DNA from 4 places in the Kitasatospora sp. NPDC004669 genome. Region 1 is predicted to be linked to each of the others. Evidence: riboswitches for the same ligand, from Rfam matches in the RefSeq annotation. Region 1 holds a riboswitch; each other region holds the start of a gene.

Region 1 (5,628 bases):
CGTTGTTGCGCACGGTGAGGGTTCCGAGCATCAAACGATCGACGAATGATCCCCTTCCCAGCCTCCTCCCCGACCGCTCTCCACCCCTCCTCCCGGCCGCCCTCAGACCGCCTTCAGCTCCTTGGTCAACTGCTCGAAGCGGAGGTCCGGCCGGAGCGGGATGCCGAAGCGCTCGTCCCCGTACGGGAACGGGCTGTAGACACCGGTGCGGCGGAATCCGCGTCGCTCGTACCAGGCGATCAGCTCGCTGCGCTGCTCGACCACCTTCATCTCCAGCAGCCCGACGCCCCACTCCTCCCGGGCCACCCGCTCCGCCTCGGCCAGCACCACCCGGCCGATCCCGCCGCCCTGCAGGGTGGGCCGCACCGAGAACATGCCGAAGTAGGCACGGTCCGCGCGCCGCTCCAGCTGACAGCAAGCGACCAGTTCGCCGTCGCGCTCGACCAGCAGCACCACGCCGTCCGGGTCCTGGACCGCCCCGGTGACGGCCTCGGCGTCGGTGCGCCGCCCGTCCAGCAGGTCCGCCTCGGTGGTCCAGCCGGCCTTGCTGGCCTCGCCCCGGTAGGCGGACTCGACCAGCTCGACCAGCGCCGGGACGTCGGCAACGGTCGCGACACGGAAGACGGGCTCCCCGGCAGGGCCCGTAACGGTCTCGGACATGGCGGTTCCTCTCCACGGAAAAGGCGACTTCCGAGGCATGGTGCCACAGCACTCGCACCGCGCGGACCGGGCACCCGCGCCGGGCCATGGCACCCCGCACCATGTGGCGCGGGTTCAGGATGTGGCCCGGGGTGCCTGGCGCCCCTGGCGGATACCTGGCCACCCTGCTCCCCGTCCGGACCAACCACCGCTCGTACCGGGCCCGTTGGGCCATCGCGCCGCAACCGAGATTGTCTTGAGGGGGACAAATGTGGTGTTCATTGCCGAGACCGGCCTGATGTTCCAACCCCCGTGATCACCCTGCCGGTTCACCTCAGTTGCGCAGCCGACGCAGTTCCTCGCGCTCCGCCGGAACCGGGTGCCTCCTACTGCTGCTCGATGGGCGGGCGGCAGGACCGGCGCAGCCGTTCACGCAGGCGTGCCCGCTCCTGGCCTCCGAGTTCGGCGAAGGACAGCTCGCGCTCCCTGGCCATCGCCGCCACCTCGCGCCACCGTGAGCTCGGTGACGGCTGCGGGGCGGCAACTGGAGATGTGGTTCGACCGCGCCGGACCGGAGAAGATCACCGAACTGCCGCCCGCGCGGCGGACCGACCGCGCCGCGGTCCCGTCCGGACCCCGGGTAGGCCGACGGCCCGGCTCACGCACCGCGACGTGAACCGGGCCGTTCAAGTGGCCGCTCGACAGCCCGTCAGCCGCCGGACATCCGGCGGGCGGGCGGTACTCGCTCGGACCCATCGGTTCGAACAGGCCGATCAGGTCCGATCAGGCCGTACTGATCGGGAGAGGTCCGATCAGTACGCGTTGTGCACCTGCCAGAACGCCCAGGCGGCGTTCGGGCTGCCGTAGACGGTGTTCATGTACTGCAGGGCCCACTTGAGCTGGGTGGCGGGGTTGTTCTGCCAGTCGGAACCGGCCGAGGCCATCTTGTTGCCGGGCAGCGCCTGCGGCAGACCGTAGGCACCCGAGCTCGGGTTGGTGGCGTGGATGTTCCAGCCGCTCTCGTGGCTGATGATCTGGTCGAACGAGGCCAGCTGGTTCGCCGGGACGATCGAGGCGGCAAGCGCCTGCAGCGCGGCCGGGGTGTTGGCGACCGGGGTGGCGGCCAGCGGGCTGGCGGCGGCCGTCTTGGCCGGAGCCGCGGCGGGCGCCGGCGCAGCCGGGGCCTTCGTCGGGGCGGCCGCGCCCAGGGTCAGGTGCTGGCCCGGGTAGATCTTGTTCGGGCCGCCGGTCAGCACGGACTTGTTGAGGTCGTAGAGCTTCCGCCAGCCACCCTGCACGTTGTGCGCGGTGGCGATCTTGGTGAGGGAGTCACCGCTCCGGACGGTGTAGCCGGCGGGCGCCTGCGGGGCGGCGGCCTGGGCCGAGTGCGCCGGGGCGGACTTGACGGGGGCGGCGTTCGCGGCGGTGGCGGCGACCACCGGGATGCCGGCGCCGACGCCGACGACCACGGCGGCCGCGACGATGCGCTTGACGGAACCGGCGGCGAACAGGCTGGGGCGAGCGTTGACGGGCAGCATGAAGTGCGATTCCTCTCACACGCCTGCGAGGTGAGCTGTCGGGTTCGGGCTGGAGTTGCCCGGCCGCGCAGAGACGCGGCTTCACCCCTAGCCCCACCGGAACCAGTCCGGATGAGGCGACTTACCTGTGGGTCCCCCGCCCCTGCCGTGGTGCTTCATTGGTGCACGTGCCCGCCCGATCCGGCGGCAGGATTCGGCGTTCCGGAGAGCGGGGTTCGTTTCGTACGGAGACGAACGAGAAGGACCGTAAACGGCCCGGAGCCATTAGCACAAGCCCTCGTGAGCTGGGTCACGGCCCGACCGGATTGTCCGAATGATCCACAACAGTTCTTGATAACGATACGGTAACGGCCCTATGGGTGCGGGCCGCCGGGCCCGGTGCGGCAGCCACCGCCCGATGGCGCGCCGTGCGGTCGTGGGTTCGGGCCGGCGCGCCCGCCCCGGGGCACGCCGACCTGACCGGTAGTCAACCCGTGTGCGGGCCCGGCATATCGACGCCGCCCGGCGCCTCGGCTGCCGGGTCGCACGGGGTGCGGGTGCAGACGAAGCCGGCCTGGTCCAGGTGGTCGACCGTGCCGTCGGCCCGGCACACCACGCGCAGCGGCTCGCCCGCGCAGTAGCCGGCCAGCCCGGTCCAGGCCCCGTCCGGCTCAGGCTGGAAGCGTGAGGTGCGGGCCGCGCCGCCCAGCGCTGTGAGTTCCAGCACGCGGCCCGCTCACAGGTGCAGCGCGACCGCGTCGGCGCCCCAGCACGAGGGGCCGGTCAGCGCCGACAGCTCCGGGTCGGCATCGGTGCGGGGCCGCCAGGGCTCGGGGATCCGCGGCTCGTGCTCGGCGGTGATCGCGATCAGGTCGCGGGCCACCCGGCCGAGGTTGAGGCCGACCGTGGTGTCGGCGAGCGTGACGGCCGCCACATCGTCCTGCTCATCGAACAAGAGCGAGGCGAGGAAGCCGGGCATCGAGCCGCCGCGGCCGACCAGCAGCCGGCCGTCCACCTGCCGGAGCCGCAGGCCCGGGCCGCAGCCGGCCGACCGGTCGCCGTCCGGCGCGGCGGCCGGTCACGGGTTTTCGCCGGGCCTGCGCGGCCGTGCGGCGCGGGAGGCCGGGGCACGGTGCCACAGCACCCGCACCGCGCAGAGCGGGCACCCGCGCCGGGCAATGGCGCCCCGCGCCATGTGACACGGGTTCAGGGTGTGGCCGCGGACACCTGGCGGCCCTGGCGGGTACCTGGCTACCCTGCTCCCCGACCGGACCAACCGCCGGTCGCACCAGGCCCGTTGGGCCATCGCGCCGCAGGCCGTCCACCGGAACCAGAGGAGTGTCCATGCCCCGCTCTTCCCGCTCCGTCCGCCCCACCGGCACCAGCAGATTCGCCGTACGCCGCAGGCTGCCCCTGGCAGCCGCGCTGGCCGCCGCGACCGCCCTGGTCGCCGGCGTCGCCGCGCCCGCCCACGCGGCCGACCCCGCCCCTCTTGCCCCTGTCGTCGAGGGCCGCACGGCCTTCCACCCCGACCGCGACTTCGCCGGCTCCACCGTCGCCGCCCACGAGGGCCGCTCCGGCACCGCGCCCCTCGCCCCGCTCGCCGTCACCCAGACCCCGGGGCTGGACGTCGCCAGCTACCAGGGCAACGTCGACTGGTCCTCGGCGGCCGTCAACGGCGCCCAGTTCGCCTACATCAAGGCCACCGAGGGCACCAGCTACACCAACCCGTACTTCGCCCAGCAGTACAACGGCTCCTACGGCTCCGGCCTGATCCGCGGCGCCTACCACTTCGCGCTGCCGGGCAACTCCTCCGGCTCCGCCCAGGCCAACTGGTTCGTCGACCACGGCGGCGGCTGGTCCGCCGACGGCCAGACCCTGCCGCCCGCACTGGACATCGAGTACAACCCCTACGGCGCCACCTGCTACGGCCTCAGCCAGAGCGCCATGGTCAGCTGGATCCAGGCCTTCAGCGACACCGTCCACTACCGCACCGGCCGCTACCCCACCATCTACACCACGACCAACTGGTGGTCGAGCTGCACCGGCGACTACGGCGGCTTCGGCGCCACCAACCCCCTGTGGATCGCCCGTTACTCCTCCACCGTCGGCACCCTGCCGAACGGCTGGGGCTACCAGACCTTCTGGCAGTACTCCGACACCGGCACGTTCCCCGGCGACCAGGACCTGTTCAACGGCGCCTCCGACCGCCTGAGCGCACTCGCCCTCGGCTGACGACACGCACTCGGCTGCGGAGGCGCTCGCACTCGGCCGGCGCCGCGTTCTCGGCCGGCCGCGAAGCCGAAGCGGCTCCCCGCACCCCGGTGGGTGCGGGGAGCCGCCCGACGCGACGCTCAGCGCGGGTCGACCAGCTCCGGGGCGAACACCGTGCCCAACGGCTCGGGGCCCACGTACTGCTGGCAGTTGCAGGGCCGCGGCTCGTAGCTCAGCGGGCGGCGGTCGGCGTCCCAGGCGGTGGCCGTCTCGACCACCTCGTGGCAGTGGCCCTGCTTGTCGTGCTTGGCCAGGTGGTGGGTGCAGCCGCAGACCGGCTCCGGCGGACGGTTGGCCGTCTCCAGGGCGAGCTGCCGGCGCTGGGCGGCGTCGAGCAGCTCCAACTTGCGCTCGTGGCGCACCTTCAGGGACCGACGGACCTTCGCGGTGACCGACCCACTGCCGTAGAGCACGGCGGGCACCAACCACCACAGGTTCCACAACGAATCCACTGACGCCCCCCACTGCTACCGATTCCTGGCGCTGATCATACGACTGACCAGCACGAACGGCCGCCGCCGGGGGTCAGCGGATCACCGGCAGCACCGGCGCCGACCCGCGGCCCGCCGCCGCCTCGATGAAGGCCACCGGATCGGCGACCTCCGCCAGCAGGTCCCGGGTGAAGTTCAGCGCCCCCTCGGCGGGCGCCGGACCGCCGACCGCCGCGATCAGGTCGAGCAGGTGGACGGTCGCCTCCATCAGCGCCACCTCGCCCAGCGCCCCCACCGTGACACTGCCGAGCAGCGGGTGCGCCACCACTGTGTCGGGCGGCAGGTCCGCGAGCCCGGCCAGGGCCGCCGGGCCCTCGACGCCGAACCGGGCGATCAGCACGGCCGGTTCGGCCGCCTCGGCCGTCCGCTTGGCCGTCTCGGCGATCTGCCCGGCGGCGGTGTGGGCGATCCCGCCCGGCCGGTTGTACGCCCGCAGGACGCCGGCCCCGCTGCTCACCTCGGCCGGCCCGTCCTGCACGGCCGCGCGCAACCCGGTGAACATCTCCGGCACCGGCGCCACATGGGCGTACAGCTCCCGGACGGTCCAATCGGTCAGCCGGGTGGCCCGGCCCCAGTCCTCGGCGCCCAGCGCCGCGCCGCGCTCCCCCCAGGAAGCCCAGGCTTCCGCCAACAGGTCGCGCACGGGGTCGCTCTGAATACCCATCAGCTCTCCTCGGAACGGTGGCCACCGGAGTTCCCCACGCTAC
Region 2 (5,628 bases), on a different contig from region 1:
GACCGGCTGCCCGTCGGCGGCGCCGCTGGGCGCCTACCCGACCGTCGGCCAGCTGATCGCCTCCACCTACCTGGCCGCGCTGCCGGCGCCGTCGGCGGAGGAGCTGGCCCGGGCCGAGGCGGAGGCCGCGGCCGCCGCCGGGGCCGAGGAGGGCTCGCGCGGCGCCCACGCGGCCACCCAGGGGCCCCTGGAGGCCTAGCAGGCGGCCAGTGACGACCGTCGCGCACTCGCGCGCGCCGAAGGGCCCGGAACGGCTTCGTTCCGGGCCCTTCGGCATGCCCGCTTCTCCCGCCCTCACCCCGCGCCTGCCGCTTGTCCCGGTACGGGAATTACGGGAATTAGGAGAACAATGGTGCGACATGTCCGTTATGTCACCTTTTGGGCGGGAATGCCGGGCGCGCATTCCGGCACTCGAATCACGACCACTCCCCCGCCGAGCCGGGCGTGCTGTCGCACGCTTCCACGCTCCGTCACCTCACCCCTGAGGCGAAGACAATTGCGGGAATCCACAGCCACATTGCCGGAAAATGATCATTTATGATCATGATTCGTGTCCGATTTGGCAATTTCCACTAAACCGTGATGCGCATCACAGATATTTGCAGTTTGAACTTAAGTCTGCTTAACGTGCTCCCCGTTCGTGACCACACGAACCCAGTTCATCCGCAACGCCGAGTCCTGCCGTCGGATGTCCTGGCAGCGCGAAAACGCACCACGGCAGGAGCGGGGGAACCACAGGTAAGTCGCCCCGGGCAGTTCCTCGGAACGGTCCAGGGCTAGGGGTGAAGCCGCGCCCACAGCGCGGCCGGGCAACTCCGGCCCGAATCCGACAGCTCACCTCGCAGGCGTGGGAGAGGACCGCGTCTTCATGCTGCCCACCAACGGCACCCGCCTGCCCAGCCGTACCCGTCGCGTGATCGCCACCCTCGGCGTCGCGGGCGTCGGCCTCACCGTCCCCTGCCTCACCACCGGCACCGCCAACGCCGCCTCCGTCGCCACCTGGGAGAAGGTCGCCCAGTGCGAGAGCAGCGGCAACTGGGCCATCAACACCGGCAACGGCTTCTACGGCGGCCTGCAGTTCACCTCCAGCACCTGGGCCGCCTTCGGCGGTGCCGCGTACGCCCCGGAGGCCAACCTCGCCACCGAGGACCAGCAGATCGCCGTCGCCGAGAAGGTCCTCGCCTCGCAGGGCCCCGGCGCCTGGCCCGTCTGCTCGATCCAGGCCGGTCTGACCAAGGGCGGTGCCCCGGCCGCCGTCGGCACCTCCGCCGCCACGGCCGCCAAGCCCGCCGCCAAGCCCACGCAGAGCCAGGCCCCGGCCGCGAAGCCCGCCAAGCCGGCCGCGCCCGCCCAGGAGCAGACCCAGTCCTCCACCGACTCCGCCAACGGCGACCGGGCGCAGAAGCCTCAGGCCCAGGCCCAGAGCGGCGACTACACCGTCGTCGCGGGCGACTGGCTTTCCTCGATCGCCGGCAAGCACAACGTCCAGGGCGGTTGGCAGCGGCTGTACGACCTCAACCGCAGCACCCTGACCGAGGGCCCGGACACCATCTACCCCGGCCAGCGCCTGACCTTCGGTGACGGCGACCAGGCCCAGGCCGACAAGTCCTCCTCCACCGGATCCGGCTCGGACTTCAGCTGGTTCAACCGCTCCCAGAAGGCCGGCCAGGCCGCGAACGGCGGTGCCGTGAACGCCAAGCCGACCGCCCAGACCCAGGCCGCGAAGCCGGCCACTCAGGCCCCGACCCAGGCCGCGAAGCCGGCCACTCAGGCCCCGGCCGCGAAGCCGGCCACTCAGGCCCCGACCCAGGCCGCGAAGCCGGCCACTCAGGCCCCGGCCCAGGCCGCCACCGGCAGCATGGCCGCCGCGGTGTCCTTCGCCGAGTCCAAGGTCGGCCAGGCCTACGTCTACGGCGGCACCGGCAACGGCGGCTGGGACTGCTCCGGCCTGACCCAGGCCGCGCTGCGCGCCGCGGGCGTCAACATCCCGCGCATCGCCGCCGACCAGGCCGCCGCCAGCACCCACGTCTCGCTGGACAGCCTGAAGCCGGGCGACCTGCTCTTCTGGTCGAACAACGGTCAGGACTCCGGCGTCTACCACGTCGCGATCTACATCGGCGGCGGCAAGTACGTCGAGGCGGCCAACCCGAGCGCGGGCGTCCGCGAGCAGACCATCGCCAACTGGGCCCCGGACTTCGCCGGCCGGGTCTGAGCAACGGCGAACCGGCAGCCGCCGGCCGGCAGCTGACGTGTAGCGGATGACGGCGGACGGATGACAGACGGCGGATGACGGATTCCGACATCCGTCATCCCTCCGCCGTCACCCGCCACCCCCGGGGAGAGTCCGGTCACTCCTCCCCGGGGGTTCGCGTATTCGCATGGTGAAAGCCCGCCCCGACGGGCATGCTGCTGCTCTGCACCCGAGGAGGAGTCACCATGGCCCAGGTCACCATCACACTCGATGCGAACCTCGCGATCGACGCGATGCTGCTCTCCGGCACCAAGAACCCGCAGGACGCCGTCGAACTGGTCGTGCGCGACTACCTGGCCCGCGGCCGCCGCACCGAGACCCGGACCGGCGACGCGGCCGACGGCCACCGACTCACCGCCGACCGCCCGGCCGCCCAGGAAGGCTGACCGGCCGAAGCGAGCGGGCGGACGCCGAAGGGCCCCGGAGAGCAACTGCCCTCCGGGGCCCTTCAATTGACCGTCCGGTACCGGTGCTCAGCGCGCGCAGGCCCCGGTGGACCCGCGCATCACCAGCTCCGGCTGGAACATGAACTCCCCGCGCTGGGCGGCGTTCCCGCTGACCTCCTCCAGCAGCGCGTCCACCGCAGCCGTGGCCATCGCCTCGACCGGCTGGCGGATCGTGGTCAACGGCGGTTCGGTGAAGGCGATCAGCGGCGAGTCGTCGAAGCCGACCACCGAGACGTCCTGCGGCACCGACAGCCCGCGCTGCCGCACCGCCCGGATCGCCCCGAGCGCCATCATGTCGCTCCCGCAGACGATCGCCGTGCAGCCCTTGTCGAGCAGCGCGCCGGCCGCCGCGTGCCCGCCCTCCACGCTGAACAGCGTGTGGTGGACGAGTTCCTCGGCCTCCTCCCGGCTGCGCCCGAGCACCTCGCGCATCGCGGCGGTGAAGCCCTCGATCTTGCGCAGCACCGGCACGTACCGCCGTTGCCCGACCGCCAGCCCGATCCGCTCGTGCCCGAGTTCGGCCAGGTGCTGGACGGCCATCCACATCGCGGCCCGGTCGTCCGGCGAGATGAACGGCGCGTCGATCCGCTCGCTGTACCCGTTGATCAGCACGAACGGCACCCCGCGCCCGGCCAGCCGGGCGTACCGGTCATGGTCGGCGGTGGAGTCGGCATGCAGCCCGGAGACGAAGACGATGCCCGCCACGCCCCGGTCGACCAGCATCTCCACCAGTTCGTCCTCGGTGGACCCACCCGGCGTCTGGGTGCACAGCACCGGCGTGTAGCCGTGCCGGCTGAGCACCTGCTCGATCACCTGCGCCAGCGCGGGGAAGATCGGGTTGCTCAGCTCCGGCGTGATCAGCCCGATCAGCCCGGCGCTTCGCTGGCGCAGCCGGGTCGGCCGCTCGTAGCCGAGCACGTCCAGCGCGGCCAGCACGGTCTGCCGGGTCGCGGCGGAGACGTTCGCCTTGCCGTTGAGTACGCGGGAGACGGTGGCTTCGCTGACCCCCGCCTGCGCCGCGATGTCTGAGAGTCGCGCCGTAGTCACGGGCCCAGAGCCTATTGCACCCATGTCAGACCGCCCACCAGCCGGTGCTGTCCGGAGCGAGCACCGTCTCGCCGCCGTCCACCACGAGTTCGGTCGAGCCGAGCAGCAGTCGACCGGGCGCCGCTATCCGCACCGGCTCGCCAGTGGTGTTCACGGTACAGACGAAGGACCCGCGCCGGAAGGCCAGGGTGCCCTCGGGCGCCTCCAGCCACTCGACGTCCGTCCCCGCGCCCAGGTCGGGCTGCGACCGGCGGACGGCCAGCGCGCTGCGGTAGAGCTCCAGGGTGGACGTCGGGTCACCGGTCTGCGCCTCGACGCTCAGTGCGGCCCACTCGGCCGGCTGCGGCAGCCAGGACGGCCCGCCCGCCACCGGTCCGAAGCCGTACGGGGCCTCGGCGCCGGACCACGGGATCGGGACGCGGCAGCCGTCGCGGTAGCCGTCCTGACCGGCCTGACGGAAGAAGGACGGGTCCTGGCGGACCTCGTCCGGCAGGTCCGTGACGTCCGGCAGGCCGAGCTCCTCGCCCTGGTAGACGTACGCGGAGCCGGGCAGCGCGAGCATCAGCAGGGTGGCGGCGCGGGCCCTGCGCAGACCCAGCGAACGGTCACCGGGGGTGCGGATCTGGGTGCCGAGGCCGGGCTCGTTGGCGAAGCGGGTGGCGTGCCGGGTGACGTCGTGGTTGGACAGCACCCAGGTGGTGGGGGCGTCGACCGGGCGCATCGAGTCGAGCGACAGGTCGATCACCTCGCGCAGCGCGGCCGCGTCCCAATCGGTGCCCAGATACTGGAAGTTGAAGGCCTGGTGCAGCTCATCGGGGCGGACGTAGTTGGCGGTGCGCTGGACGGTCGGGGTCCAGGCCTCGGCGACGCCGATGCGCTGGCCCGGGTACTCGTCGAGGATCCTGCGCCAGCTGCGGTAGATCTCGTGCACGCCGTCCTGGTCGAAGAACGGCATGACGTCGTTGCCGAGCAGCTTGAGCTGGTCGGCGCCGCCGATGTCGGGCAGGCCTGGGGCCTTGACCAGGCCGTGGGCGACGTCAATGCGGAAGCCGTCCACGCCCATGTCGAGCCAGAACCGCAGGATCGAGCGGAACTCGTCGGCGACGGCCGGGTTGTCCCAGTTGAAGTCGGGCTGCTCGGGGGCGAACAGGTGCAGGTACCAGTCGCCGGAGGTGCCGTCCGGGTTCTCGGTGCGGGTCCAGGCCGGGCCGCCGAAGATGGACTCCCAGTCGTTGGGCGGCAGTTCGCCGTTCTCGCCCTTGCCGGCGCGGAAGTGGTAGCGCTCGCGCAGCGGGGACGCGGGGCCGTCGCGCAGGGCGCGCTGGAACCACTCGTGCTGGTCCGAGGAGTGGTTGGGGACGAGGTCGACGATGATCCGCAGCCCCAGCTCGTGGGCGTCCCGGATCAGGGCGTCGGCGTCCAGCAGGGTCCCGAACATCGGGTCCACGGCGCGGTAGTCGGCGACGTCGTAACCCGCGTCCGCCTGCGGCGAGGCGTAGAACGGGGAGAGCCAGACGGCGTCCACGCCGAGGTCGCACAGGTACGGCAGGCGGCTGCGGATGCCCGGCAGGTCGCCCATGCCGTCCCCGTTGGAGTCGGCGAAGCTGCGCGGGTACACCTGGTAGATGACCGCGTCCCGCCACCAGCCTCTGGACGCGCTGACGTTCGCCTCGTGAGCGGTGTCGGCGGCAGGCCGGGAGGTGTCGGCCAGGTTCTGGGTCATGGACGGTATCCCTTGGGGACTAGAGGAGCGGGGAGCGCTGTGTCTTCGAGGAGCGCAAGGGCCTCGCGAAGTGCCGGGACTTCGTGGAGCGTTACGACTTGGAGGCGCCGGCGGTCAGGCCGGTGACCAGGTGGCGCTGCACCAGGTAGAAGAAGGCCGCC
Region 3 (5,628 bases), on a different contig from region 1:
GCGGGTAGAGCGCCATCGTCCAGCCGAGCAGCAGGAACACCAGCGTCATGGCGAAGCTGAACACCGCCCAGGGGAACATCACCAGCTGGTAGAGCACGGCCTTCCAGCCCGCCACGTCCGCCAGCCGCGCGGTGATCGCGCCCCAGCTGCCCGACCGGACCCGGCGCACCGACGCCGGGCCGGGCACGTCCACGCCGAGCAGGCCGCGCACCCGCGCCCGCTCCAGCCGGCCGAAGCCGCGGGCGACGCTGGTCAGACCCGCCAGCACCGGCAGGCCGAGGACCGTGATGAAGGTGCCGAGACCGAGGCAGAACATGGTGATCCCGACGGTGAAGCCGGCGATCGCCACCGGCAGCCCGGTGAGCGCGTAGCCGATCTCCCGGTAGTAGTACGCGGAGAACGGCGCCCGCCAGAAGGACGGCGGCTGCTCCGTCCGGCGGGCCCGGGCGGGGCTCGGGCCGTCGTCGCCGTAACCGCCCAGAACGTCCCACTCCTGGTCCAGCATGCTTCGGCTGCTGCTCATCTCCCGGCCCCCGGCCCCTCTATCTCGCGGTCGTTCGTGCTCGCTGACGTCCTTCAGTCTGGTCGAACCGCAGCTCGGGCGGCATCCGGGGGACCGGCGGATCGGGGGTGGGGTTAACCCCCGCTCCGGTCCGCTTCCGGGGTCAGGACGGCGCCGAAGGGCCGGGCCACTCGTCGACCAGCAGCGAGTACAGGTACGAGTCCGACCAGACGCCGCCCTTGTACAGGTCGTGCCGCACCCGCCCCTCCAACTGGAAGCCGAGCTTGGTGAGCACCTTGGCCGAGGCCGGGTTGTCCACGTCGACCCGGGCGGCCAGCCGGTGCAGCCCGAGCGGGCCGAAGGCGAGCTCGCACAGCAGCCCGGCGATCTCGCCCGCGTAGCCGCGGCCCCACACCTCGCGGCCCAGCACGTAGCCGAGGTGGGCGGAGCGGTAGGTGCCGAGGGTGAGGCCGGCGTGGGCGATCGGCACCGCGTCCGCCGGATCCTCGGCGTCCTCCCGCCGGCAGACGGCGAGCCGGTAGGTGTCCCGCTCCTCGGCCATCGCCTCCTCCAGGTAGAGCTCGATCTGGTCGGCGCAGGTCTCGCGGTCCCGCGGCTCGAAGGGCAGGTGGCGGGTCACCTCCGGGTCGCCGAACAGCGCGTACAGCGCGTCCACGTCCTCCGGGGTGTGGTGGTACTCGCGGATGGCGAGCCGGGGGCCGGTGAGTCGTACGGGGACCATGGCTGCCGACCCTACCCGCGCCCGGCGGGCTACCGTTCGGAATATGAACGACGAAGACCTGCGGCTCGCCCCGCGCACCCGGGCCGCCGACCTGCTCGCCTGGGCGGCCGAGCAGGACCGCGCGCCGGTGGCCGAGGCGCCGCTGCACACGGTGCTGGCGCTGCTGGAACTGGGCGACAGCAGGATGCACGACGGTTGGCCCGAACTGACCTCCAACGCGGTGGAGCACCTGCTGTACGAGCGGCTCCACCTCTACGTCCAACCCGCGCCGGACGAGGACCCGCTCGCGTACGGCGACGCCGTACGGCTGCTGATCGACCACCAGCGGGCGACGAAGCGGCTCAACGCCAAGCGCCAGGAGCGGCTGCACGCCGAGGCCGAATGGCAGGGCGAGGTCGCGGCCGGACTGCTGCGTCGCGCCGACCTGCTCACCTGGCCCCGGCTGTACGCCGTACTGCTGCACGCGCACGGGGTGGACACTGCGGACCGGGCGGCGGTCCGGGACTGGCTGGCCGGCTTCGCCGAACTCGGCGAGGAGGAGCGGCTGGCCGCGTACGAGGCGCTGGTACCGGCCGGCTGGCTGGACGAACCGGACGAACAGGGCTGGGGGCCGGGCCGGTTGCTGTCGGTCGGCATGGCCACCGACGGCGCTCGGCTGCTGCTGGAGCAGGGCCTGATGCGGCGCAGCTACCGCAACCTGGCCGAGCTGAACGCGCTGGGGCGGCCGATGCCGGACGAACTGGCCGGGGACTTCGGGGAGTTCGAGGCGGCGGCGGCCGAGGTCACGCTCGACCTGTTCGGCGAGTGGACGGTGCCCGGGCTGGCGCGGCTGCTGGTGGAGGAGTTCCCGGAGCTGGCGCCGGAGCCGGGGCAGGAGGAGATCGACGCGTACCTGGCGCAGTTGCCCGCGGAGTGAAGCCGGCGCGGTGAACGCCCGAGGGCCCCGGATGTCCGGGGCCCTCGGGCGTTGCGTCAGGGGTTCTTCTCGGGGGTTCCCGTCAGGGGTTGAGGCCGCGCTGCTGGAGCCAGGTCTCCGGGTCGACCGGGGCGCCGCCGCCGGGGCGCACCTCCAGGTGCAGGTGCGGACCGGTGACGTTGCCGGTCGCGCCGACCTTGCCGATCTGCTGGCCGGCGCCGACCTGGCCGGCGCCCTTGATGATCGAGGAGAGGTGGCAGTACCAGATCTCGGTGCCGTCGGGCAGGGTCTCGACGATCCGGTAGCCGTACGCCCCGGACCAGCCCGCCGAGGTGACGGTGCCCTGGCCGACCGCGTAGACCGGGGTGCCGGTGTCGGCCGCGAAGTCCAGGCCGGTGTGCAGGTGGGCCCAGTAGCGGGCGCTCTGGCCGTAGTGGGCGGAGAGGTTGTAGTCCTTCACCGGCAGGGTGAGAGCGGCGGCCTTGGCGCGCTCGGCCTCGTCGGCGGCGCGCTTGGCCTCGGCCTCCTTGACGGCGGCCTTCGCCTCGGCCTCCTGCGCGGCCTGCAGGCGGGCGCCCTCCTCGGCGGCGGTGCGCTGGCCGTCGGCCTGCTGCTGGATGCGGGCGGCGAGCGCGAGGCCGGGGTCGGCGGTCAGGGCGACCGGAGCCTCGTCCGGGGCCTCGATGGCGGGCGCGGCGGCCGGGGTCGCGGAGGCGAAGCCGGTGGCGCCCAGGGTGGCGGCAACGGCGGTGACGCCGAGCAACGGGGAGGCCCCACGGGTCTGACGCGGCATCCGGTGGCGGTTGGCCTCGGCCTCCGGGGCGAAGGAATCGGCGGACTCGGCGCCGTCCGGGCCGGGGTGGTCGAGCAGCTGGGTACCGGCTGCGGGGCCGGCCGGGTGTGCCGGGGTGTGCGTCGACGCCACGGAGGCGCGCTCCTTTCCTTCCTTCGCGCCTACCGGGTTAGCTGACGGGTTCGGAGCAGGAAGGTCTCCTACGGCCGGGCCGGAGCCCCGCCGATTCACCCCAAGGAACGTGGTTCCCCGGCTCCCTGACCTGCCCGGAGGCCGGCCGGCGGGATTAGGCGACGGCGCACGGTGCCGTCTGGGTACGGCGTTGACGACCGCGCTGCGTTATCAAACGTTAATCCCAGGCCGCCCCGATTCCAAGCCATCCGCCCGGGACGGCTGGGGGCAGGTGGTCGGACGCCGGCGAACCACCCGCCATTCGCCCAGCCCATCTGAGTACTCCTACTCATGTGCGGCCACGGCGCGCAGCCGCATCCTGGCGCCATGAGCGCACCGATGCAGACACGCACCACGGCCGCGTACCACATGCAGGCCGTCCTCTCCTTCGCCATCTCCGGTTCGGCCCTCGCCGTCGGGATCGCCTACCTGCCCGTCGGCGGGTGGACCCGGGCCTTCCTCGGGATCGGCTTCCTCTACACCGTCACCTCCGCGTTCACGCTGGCCAAGGTGGTCCGGGACCGGCAGGAATCGTCGGACACCGTCGCCCGGGTCGACCAGGCCCGACTGGAGAAGCTGCTCAGCGAGCACGATCCGTTCAGGGTCGAGGGGGCCTGAGTCCCCGGGAATCGAGGGATCGGAAGGGTTGACAGCTAAGGCTATTAGCCATAGCTTTATGGCTATCGGCAGCAGCGACCCCGTGGAGGCCCACCGTGAACGGCACCATCACCCCGAGCACCCAGTACCTCGACGTCCCCGGCGGCCGGATCGCCTTCGACGACACCCGGCAGGGCGACGGCACCCCCGTCGTCCTGCTCCCCGGAATGCTCGACAGCCGCCGGGCCTACCGGCACCTGCACCCGCTGCTCACCGCGGCCGGGCGCCGGGTCGTCACCATGGACGTGCGCGGCTTCGGCGAGTCCTCGATCGCCTGGGACGACTACAGCCCGGCCGCCGTCGCCACCGACGTCCTCGCCCTGCTCGACCACCTCGGCATCGAGCGGGCCGTCCTGGTCGGGCAGTCCTACACCGGCGCGACGGTCGTCAAGCTCGCCGGGGACGCGCCCCAGCGGGTCGCCGGGATCGCGCTGATCGACGCCTTCGTCGAGTACCGGGCCGGCGCCCTGATGCAGGGCGTCGCGTCCGTGATGGGCGGCGCGATGGTCCACTGGCCGGCCGTCTGGGGCTTCTACCTGCGCAAGATGGCCTTCCCCGGCCCCCGCCCCGCCGACCTCGACGACTACGTGGCCGGACTGGTCGCCGACCTGCGCACCCCCGGGCGCAAGACCGCCACCCGCGGACACGTCACCGGGGACTCCGCGCCGATCGGCTGGTGCGCGGCCGTCCACTGCCCCTCGCTCGTCCTGATGGGCAGCAAGGACCCCGACTTCCCGGACCCGGAGGCCGTCGCCGACCGGCAGGCCGAGGCGCTCGGCGCCCGGAAGGTGATGATCGAAGGGTCCGGCCACTACCCGATGGCCGACAACCCGCAGGCCGTCGCGGACGCCCTGCTGCCCTTCCTCGCCGAACTCGCCTGAACCCGCCGCACTCGCATCCGCCCCCGCACCCGCACCCGCACCCGCACCCGTACGGAGAACCCCACCCCATGCCCCGTGTAGGACTGACCCCCGACCAGGTCGTCGACCACGCCCTCGCCCTCATCGACGAGCAGGGCGCCGAGGCCCTCACCCTGGCCTCCGTCGCCGCCCGCGCGGGGGTGGCCACCCCCTCCCTGTACAAGCACGTCAGCGGCGGCCTCACCGAACTGCGCCGGCTGATCGCCGTCCGGGTCACCGAGGAACTGGCCGACCGGCTCGCCGGGGCCGCGGTCGGCCGCAGCGGCGACGACGCCGTCAGCGCCGTCCTGCGCGCCTACCAGGCCTACGCCACCGAACACCCGCACCGCTACACCGCCCTCCCCCAGGCGCCCCGGCCCGACGACGACCTCACCCGCGCGGCCACCCGCCTCGTCGGCGTCATCATCGCCGTTCTCCGCTCCTACGGCCTCGACGGCCCCGAAGCCATCCACGCCGCCCGCACCGTCCGCTCCCTCGCCCACGGCTTCGCCTCGCTCTCCATCGCCGGCGCCTTCCAACTCGCCGAAGACCTCACCACCACCCACGACCGCCTCATCACCACCCTCACCACCGGCCTCCACACCTGGCCGAAGGGGGAGGAGTAGGAGGTCGGGCCCATCGACCTCCTACGTGGAAGGGCTCTGAATCCACCGCGCCGCCAGCCCCACCCGCACGGGAAGTCGGACCGGCCGGCTTCCGGCGCCGCCCAGCGGCCGGAGTAGGCACGGCGAGAACCGGACGGGCCGGCATCGCGTGCACGAGAAGTCGGGCCGGCCCGGCTTCCGGTGTCGGCGGGGCGTGGACGGGTGTGGGGGTCCGGGGATGGTGGGGATGGACGGGTTAGTGTGGCCGGTCTGACTGGTGGTCATGACAGGGGACCGCCCACGCTTGGCGGAGGTCCCGGGTGCCCGCACTGACAGCGAGGGT
Region 4 (5,628 bases), on a different contig from region 1:
CCACTGCAGGGCGAACCAGAGGCCGAGCACCAGCCAGGCCGGGAAGCGCAGCGGGAGGAAGAGGAGCAGCGGGACCAGGGTGGTCACCCGGGCGCGGGGGTGGAAGCGCAGGTAGGCGCCGAGCACGGCGGAGATCGCGCCCGAGGCGCCGATCAGGACCCGGGTGGAGTCCGCCGAGTGCGCCTCGGCGAGCGCGAAGCCGTACGAGGCCAGGCTGCCGCCCGCCAGATAGAAGAGGAGGAACCGGGCCCGGCCGAGTCGACGCTCGACGGTGGGGCCGAAGACATAGAGGAAGAGCAGGTTGCCCAGCAGGTGCAGCCAGCCGGCGTGCAGGAAGAGCCCGGTGAGGGCGGACACCGCCGGGTGCTTGCCGGGGGTGGGGGCGGCCGGGCAGCCGGGGACCGGGTCGGGGGCCTCGGCCAGCTGTTCGGCGGTCAGCGGGTGTCCGGCCAGCAGTTCGGCCGGTACGGCGCCCCAGCGCTGCTCGTACCGCTGTTCGGCACAGAGCCGGGCCTGACCCCTGCTGTACAGCGGGTTGAGCCCGGCTGCCGGGCCGAGCAGGAAGACCAGGGTGTTGACCGCGATCAGGGCGTAGGTGACCGCCGGGGCGGGCACCGTCGGGCGGCCGTCCCGCGCGTCGGTGTGGTCGGGGGCCGCGAGTGCCATGCGGCCAAGCATCCCTCCGGACGCCGCAGGTGACACGGCGGTTTACGGCAGGTGGACTAGCCCTCGGGTTCTGGTAACCGGTGGTCGTGGTGGTTGCCCCAGGCAATAGGCTTGGGGCGGGCATTCCCGCCTCCCGCCGCCGACGCCGGGGCTCCGGGGGGAGCGCCTAGCCCACCCAGGGACCAGCCGAGAGGATCCCCGATGACCGTCCCCGCTCTGACCGCCGAGACGCGCTGGCGCTGCACGCTGTGCGGCAACCTCACCCGCTTCGACGTGACCCGCACCGCGCGGGTGACCGAGTTCCTGCACTTCGACCTGGCCGGCGAGTCCAAGGTCGAGGAGACCGAGGTGCTCAGCGAGACGATCGAGTCGGTGCGCTGCCGCTGGTGCAACGCGGTGGACCAGGTCGAGCTGGTGGCCCGTCCGGGCGCCGAGGGCGCGGAGGCCCACGCCGAGCAGGGCTGATCCCCGCCGGTGCGGTGGGCGGTGCGCGACGCGCCCGTCCGCCGCACGGGACAATACAGACAAGACGCACGGAGCGTGACGACAGGGGCGGCCGCGGCCGCACCCGCTGGACCAGGATCGGAGCCGAGGACGTGGTGGACGCAGCGAAGGAGCCCGCCGAAGCGCAGGGGCTTCAGCCCGCTGCGCCGACACCGGAGCCGGGCGCCGGGGCGGCGCCGTCCGAGGCCCCCCTCCCGGAGGGCGCTGACCCTGAGACCGCCGAGTCCGGTGGGTCCGGAGCCCCGGACGCCGTTTCGGAGGGTGCGGTCGAGAAGCTCGGCCGGCCGCTGCCCGAGGGAGTGCGCCGGCGCGTGGTCGGGCTGGCCTCGGACGCGCTGGGCGGACTGCCGTCGGCGGAGTTGCCGCAGAGCCTGCGTCAGTACGTCAAGTTCACCCCCGCGCGCCGGGCCAAGTACGCGGCCACGGCGCTGGCGGCGGCGCTGGAGTCCGAGCCGGCCTTCCGGGTGCGCATAGCGGAGCGGCTGCGGCTGGGCCAGCCGGATCTGGTGAAGGCACTGGAGTCGGGCACCGTTCCCGGCGCCGCCGATCCGATGGACGTCGCAGCCGCCGCCTATCTGGTGCGCTCGGCCGGCTGGAGCCGACTGGTCACCGAGGCCGGCGAGGAGGCCGAGCGGGCCGGCGCCGAGGACGCGGCCGCGGAGGCCGGCCGGCTGGTGGAGAAGCTGCAGGCCGAGCTGGCCGAGGTGCGGGCGGCCGCGCGGGCCGACCTGGACCGGCAGCGCGCGGAGTTCGAGGGCGTCCGGCGGGAGGCCGAGTCGCTGCGCAAGAAGGTGCGCTCGCTGGAGAGCGACACCCGGCGGGCGCAGGCCGAGACCCGGCGGGTGGCCGGGGAACTGGAGGCCGCGAAGGCGCAGGCGGCGAGTGAGCGCGGCGCGGCCGAGAGCGAGGCACGCCGGCTGCGGCACCGGGTGTCCGAGCTGGAGAACGTCGCCGAGCAGGGCCGCCGTTCGGCCCGCGAGGGGCGCAGCGTCGAGGACATGCGGCTGCGGCTGCTGCTGGACACCGTGCTGCAGTCGGCGCAGGGGCTGCAGCGGGAGCTGGCACTGCCGGTCTCCCAGATCCGCCCGGCGGACCTGGTCGAGGCGGTGGTGCCGGGGGCGGCCTCACCGCACGACGTGGCCCGGCGCGGCTTGGCGGAGGACGACCCGGCGCTGCTGGACCAGCTGCTGGCGATCCCGCAGGTCCACCTGGTGGTGGACGGCTACAACGTGACCAAGACCGGCTATCCGACGCTGCCGCTGGAGCAGCAGCGGATCCGGCTGCTGGGCGGGTTGGCGATGCTGGCCCAGCGCACCCAGGCGGAGGTCACCTGTGTGTTCGACGGGCAGGACCTGGACGTTCCGGTGATCATGGCGCCGCCGCGCGGGGTTCGGGTACGGTTCAGCCGGACCGGTGAGACCGCGGACGAGCTGATCCGTCGTCTGGTGCGTGCCGAGCCGCAGGGCCGTCCGGTGGTGGTGGTGTCCACCGACCGGGAGGTGGCGGAGGGCGTGCGCAAGGCGGGTGCGCGCCCGGTGGCCTCGGTGCTGCTGCTGAACCGGCTGGCTCGGCCCTGACCTCGGCTTTGACCTCGGTCCGGGCGGGGTGACACCTGTTTATCGCCCGTTTTGCAAGGGTGTGCGGATCCCGTGAAGTCAGCGTGGGAACCGGACTTCACGCCTTCGGGGGAGTGGTAAAACGGATAGATCTTCACTAGGGTCTGGCGTCAAACCTATTTTCCGGAATCTCATCCGAACAGGTGAGTCCGTTGGAAGAAGGAGCCGGTCCCTTGGCCTCCCACCGCCGTCCCAAGCAGCCGAGCCGCGCGCGGGTCTCCGTGCTCACCGCTGCCGCTGCGACCGCGGTCGCCCTTTCCGCCCAGGTGGCCGCGCACGCCGCGCCGCAGCCGAACAAGGCTGACGTCAAGGCGCAGATCGACCAGCTCCAGCAGGAGCAGGAGCAGGCGGCGGAGAAGTACAACGGCGCCAAGGAGCGCGCCGACCAGCTCCGCAAGCAGGCCGACCAGCTGCAGGACCAGGTGGCCCGCAGCCAGGACCAGATGAGCCAGCTGCAGACCGGCCTGGCCCAGGTGGCGGGCGAGCAGTACCGCACCGGCGGCGTCGACCCGTCCGTCCAGCTGATGCTCTCCTCCGACCCGTCCGGCTACCTGGAGAAGGCCTCCAGCGTCCAGCAGGCCAGCGCCAGCCAGACCGAGGCGCTCAAGGGCCTGCTCGACCAGCAGCGCCGGCTGGACCAGGAGAAGGCCGAGGCCGCCGCCGTGCTGGCCTCGCTGGACTCCACCACCAAGGACCTGAACCAGGCCAAGGCGGACGTCAACACGAAGCTGAAGACCGCCCAGGACCTGCTGAACTCGCTCAGCGCCGCGGACCGCGCCGCGCTGAAGGCCCAGCAGCAGCAGGACGACCGCGCCTCGCGCGGCAGCGCCCGGGTCGACCTCAGCAGCCTGCCGCCGGCCAGCGGCTACGCGGCCGTGGCCGTCGCCAAGGCGATGAGCAAGCAGGGCTCGCCGTACGTCTGGGGCTCCACCGGGCCGAACACCTTCGACTGCTCGGGTCTGATGGTCTGGTCGTACTCCCAGGCCGGCGTCTCGCTGCCGCGCACCTCGCAGGAGCAGGGCAACGTCGGCACCGCGGTGCCCTCGCTGGACCAGGCTCAGCCCGGCGACCTGGTCATCTACGGCAGCGACCGGCACCACGTCGGGATGTACATCGGCAACGGCATGGTGGTCCACGCGCCGCACACCGGGGACGTGGTGAAGGTGATGAAGGCCGACGCGATGCCGATCAACACGATCCGCCGGGTCTGACGACCCGACACGCCCGAGGGGCCGGCTCCGGCCCTGTGATCCGCGCCACCCTCCGACCGGGGGTGGCGCTTCGGGTTTGCGGGTTCAACGTCCGACTGGTGAGAACCGATCAGCTTTGTGTGCAGCGACGATCACCATCAGTCATTTTCACAAAAGAACATGGGTAATCTTCCGACTTTTTTCTGACAAGGATTTGAACGGATCACGGTTCAGTTACTAGGGTCGTGCTCCGAACCACCGCACTGTCGATCGCCCAGCCCGGGTGGCGGCGGTGGTTTCCGTCGAGTTCGCGAAACAGCGGGGCAGGTCGAAGCGACTGTCCGACAGGGGAGCCCAGTGGTCGGGGGCGCTGCGGAGCGGAGCCGGGGAACCACGTTCCTCCGGGGTGAATCGGCGCCAGGTCGGCCGGTGGAACGGCCGTGAGGCGTCGTAGGGCATGCTTCCGGCCCGAACCCGTCAGCTCACCCGGTAGGCGGACGTAGGAAGAAGGAGTCCGCCTTCGTGGCGTCCCATCGTCGTCCCAAGCCCGCCAGCCGCGCCCGTGTCTCGATCCTGACCGGTGTCGCCGCGGCAGCCGTCGCCCTCTCCGCGCAGTCCGGCGCGCACGCCGACCCGCAGCCGACCAAGGAGCAGGTCAAGGAGCAGGTCGACCAGCTCAACGAGCAGGCCGAGCAGGCGACCGAGAAGTACAACGCCGCCCAGGAGAAGCAGCAGGCGCTGGAGAAGCAGGTCTCCGGCCTGCAGGACCAGGTGGCCCGGCAGCAGTCCCAGGTGACCGACCTGCAGGGCGGGCTCGCCGAGATCGCCGGGGAGCAGTACCGCAACGGCGGCATATCCCCGACCGTCCAGCTGATGCTCTCGTCCAAGCCGGACAACTTCCTCAACCAGGCCGGTGCGCTGAACCAGGCCGGTGACACCCAGAAGAACCAGCTGAAGCAGCTCCAGGAGCAGCAGCGCAAGCTCGACCAGGACCGCACCGAGGCCCAGGGCAAGCTCGCCGAACTGGAGTCCACCACCCAGCAGCTGAAGGCCTCCAAGGAGGAGGTCCAGAACAAGCTGAAGGCCGCCCAGGACCTGCTCAACACCCTGACCGAGCAGGAGCGCCAGGCGATCCGCCAGGCCGAGGAGAAGGCCGCCGCCGACGCCAAGGCCAAGGCCGACGCCGCCGCGAAGGCCGCCCAGCAGCAGGCCGCCTCCGACCGTGCCTCGCGCGACAGCGGCCGCACCGACATCGGCTCGGGCTCCTCCGCGGGCTCCTCGTCCTCGCCGGTCGTCAAGCCGGCCGCGCCCGGCAGCTCGCACGGTGCCGCCGCGCTGGCCGCCGCCGCCGGCAAGGTCGGCAGCCCGTACGTCTGGGGCGCCACCGGCCCCGGCTCCTTCGACTGCTCCGGCCTGATGGTCTGGGCGTTCAACCAGGTCGGCGTGTCGCTGCCGCGCACCTCGCAGGAGCAGGCCGGCGCCGGCACCCGGATCGGCTCGGACATCTCCCAGGCCCAGCCCGGCGACCTGCTGATCTTCTTCAGCGACGCCCACCACGTCGGCATCTACGCGGGCAACGGCCAGGTGCTGCACGCGCCCAAGCCGGGTGCCTCGGTCCGCTACGAGGCGGTCTCCAACATGCCGCTGGCCTC

What was found. Region 1 has a riboswitch for cyclic di-AMP ahead of ABZW30_RS25280 (LysM peptidoglycan-binding domain-containing protein). Riboswitches for the same ligand answer to the same signal wherever they lie in the genome.
Region 2: another riboswitch for cyclic di-AMP. It lies ahead of ABZW30_RS40120 (transglycosylase family protein); the one in region 1 lies ahead of ABZW30_RS25280 (LysM peptidoglycan-binding domain-containing protein).
Region 3: another riboswitch for cyclic di-AMP. It lies ahead of ABZW30_RS25970 (M23 family metallopeptidase); the one in region 1 lies ahead of ABZW30_RS25280 (LysM peptidoglycan-binding domain-containing protein).
Region 4: another riboswitch for cyclic di-AMP. It lies ahead of ABZW30_RS24630 (NlpC/P60 family protein); the one in region 1 lies ahead of ABZW30_RS25280 (LysM peptidoglycan-binding domain-containing protein).

Annotation. Positions count from the first base shown of each region.
Region 1 covers NZ_JBEXKB010000032.1:72,690-78,317, reverse strand. Annotated here, with positions in the region: gene ABZW30_RS25285 (GNAT family N-acetyltransferase) at 103-660, opposite strand; gene ABZW30_RS25280 (LysM peptidoglycan-binding domain-containing protein) at 1,452-2,177, opposite strand; cyclic di-AMP (ydaO/yuaA leader) riboswitch at 2,185-2,386, opposite strand; gene ABZW30_RS25275 (hypothetical protein) at 2,644-2,883, opposite strand; gene ABZW30_RS25270 (hypothetical protein) at 2,893-3,171, opposite strand; gene ABZW30_RS25265 (lysozyme) at 3,501-4,391, shown strand; gene ABZW30_RS25260 (hypothetical protein) at 4,511-4,855, opposite strand; gene ABZW30_RS25255 (maleylpyruvate isomerase N-terminal domain-containing protein) at 4,956-5,585, opposite strand.
Region 2 covers NZ_JBEXKB010000083.1:15,454-21,081, forward strand. Annotated here, with positions in the region: gene ABZW30_RS40115 (hypothetical protein) at 1-199, shown strand, start outside; cyclic di-AMP (ydaO/yuaA leader) riboswitch at 660-861, shown strand; gene ABZW30_RS40120 (transglycosylase family protein) at 848-2,212, shown strand; gene ABZW30_RS40125 (hypothetical protein) at 2,437-2,637, shown strand; gene ABZW30_RS40130 (LacI family DNA-binding transcriptional regulator) at 2,725-3,768, opposite strand; gene ABZW30_RS40135 (glycoside hydrolase family 13 protein) at 3,770-5,467, opposite strand; gene ABZW30_RS40140 (carbohydrate ABC transporter permease) at 5,559-5,628, opposite strand, start outside.
Region 3 covers NZ_JBEXKB010000034.1:24,064-29,691, forward strand. Annotated here, with positions in the region: gene ABZW30_RS25955 (sensor domain-containing protein) at 1-523, opposite strand, end outside; gene ABZW30_RS25960 (GNAT family protein) at 666-1,244, opposite strand; gene ABZW30_RS25965 (hypothetical protein) at 1,288-2,160, shown strand; gene ABZW30_RS25970 (M23 family metallopeptidase) at 2,243-3,085, opposite strand; cyclic di-AMP (ydaO/yuaA leader) riboswitch at 3,098-3,256, opposite strand; gene ABZW30_RS25975 (YiaA/YiaB family inner membrane protein) at 3,452-3,742, shown strand; gene ABZW30_RS25980 (alpha/beta hydrolase) at 3,838-4,662, shown strand; gene ABZW30_RS25985 (WHG domain-containing protein) at 4,731-5,306, shown strand; gene ABZW30_RS25990 (PP2C family protein-serine/threonine phosphatase) at 5,606-5,628, shown strand, end outside.
Region 4 covers NZ_JBEXKB010000031.1:36,280-41,907, forward strand. Annotated here, with positions in the region: gene ABZW30_RS24610 (rhomboid family intramembrane serine protease) at 1-666, opposite strand, end outside; gene ABZW30_RS24615 (hypothetical protein) at 868-1,131, shown strand; gene ABZW30_RS24620 (NYN domain-containing protein) at 1,263-2,747, shown strand; gene ABZW30_RS24625 (NlpC/P60 family protein) at 2,960-3,997, shown strand; cyclic di-AMP (ydaO/yuaA leader) riboswitch at 4,335-4,488, shown strand; gene ABZW30_RS24630 (NlpC/P60 family protein) at 4,499-5,628, shown strand, end outside.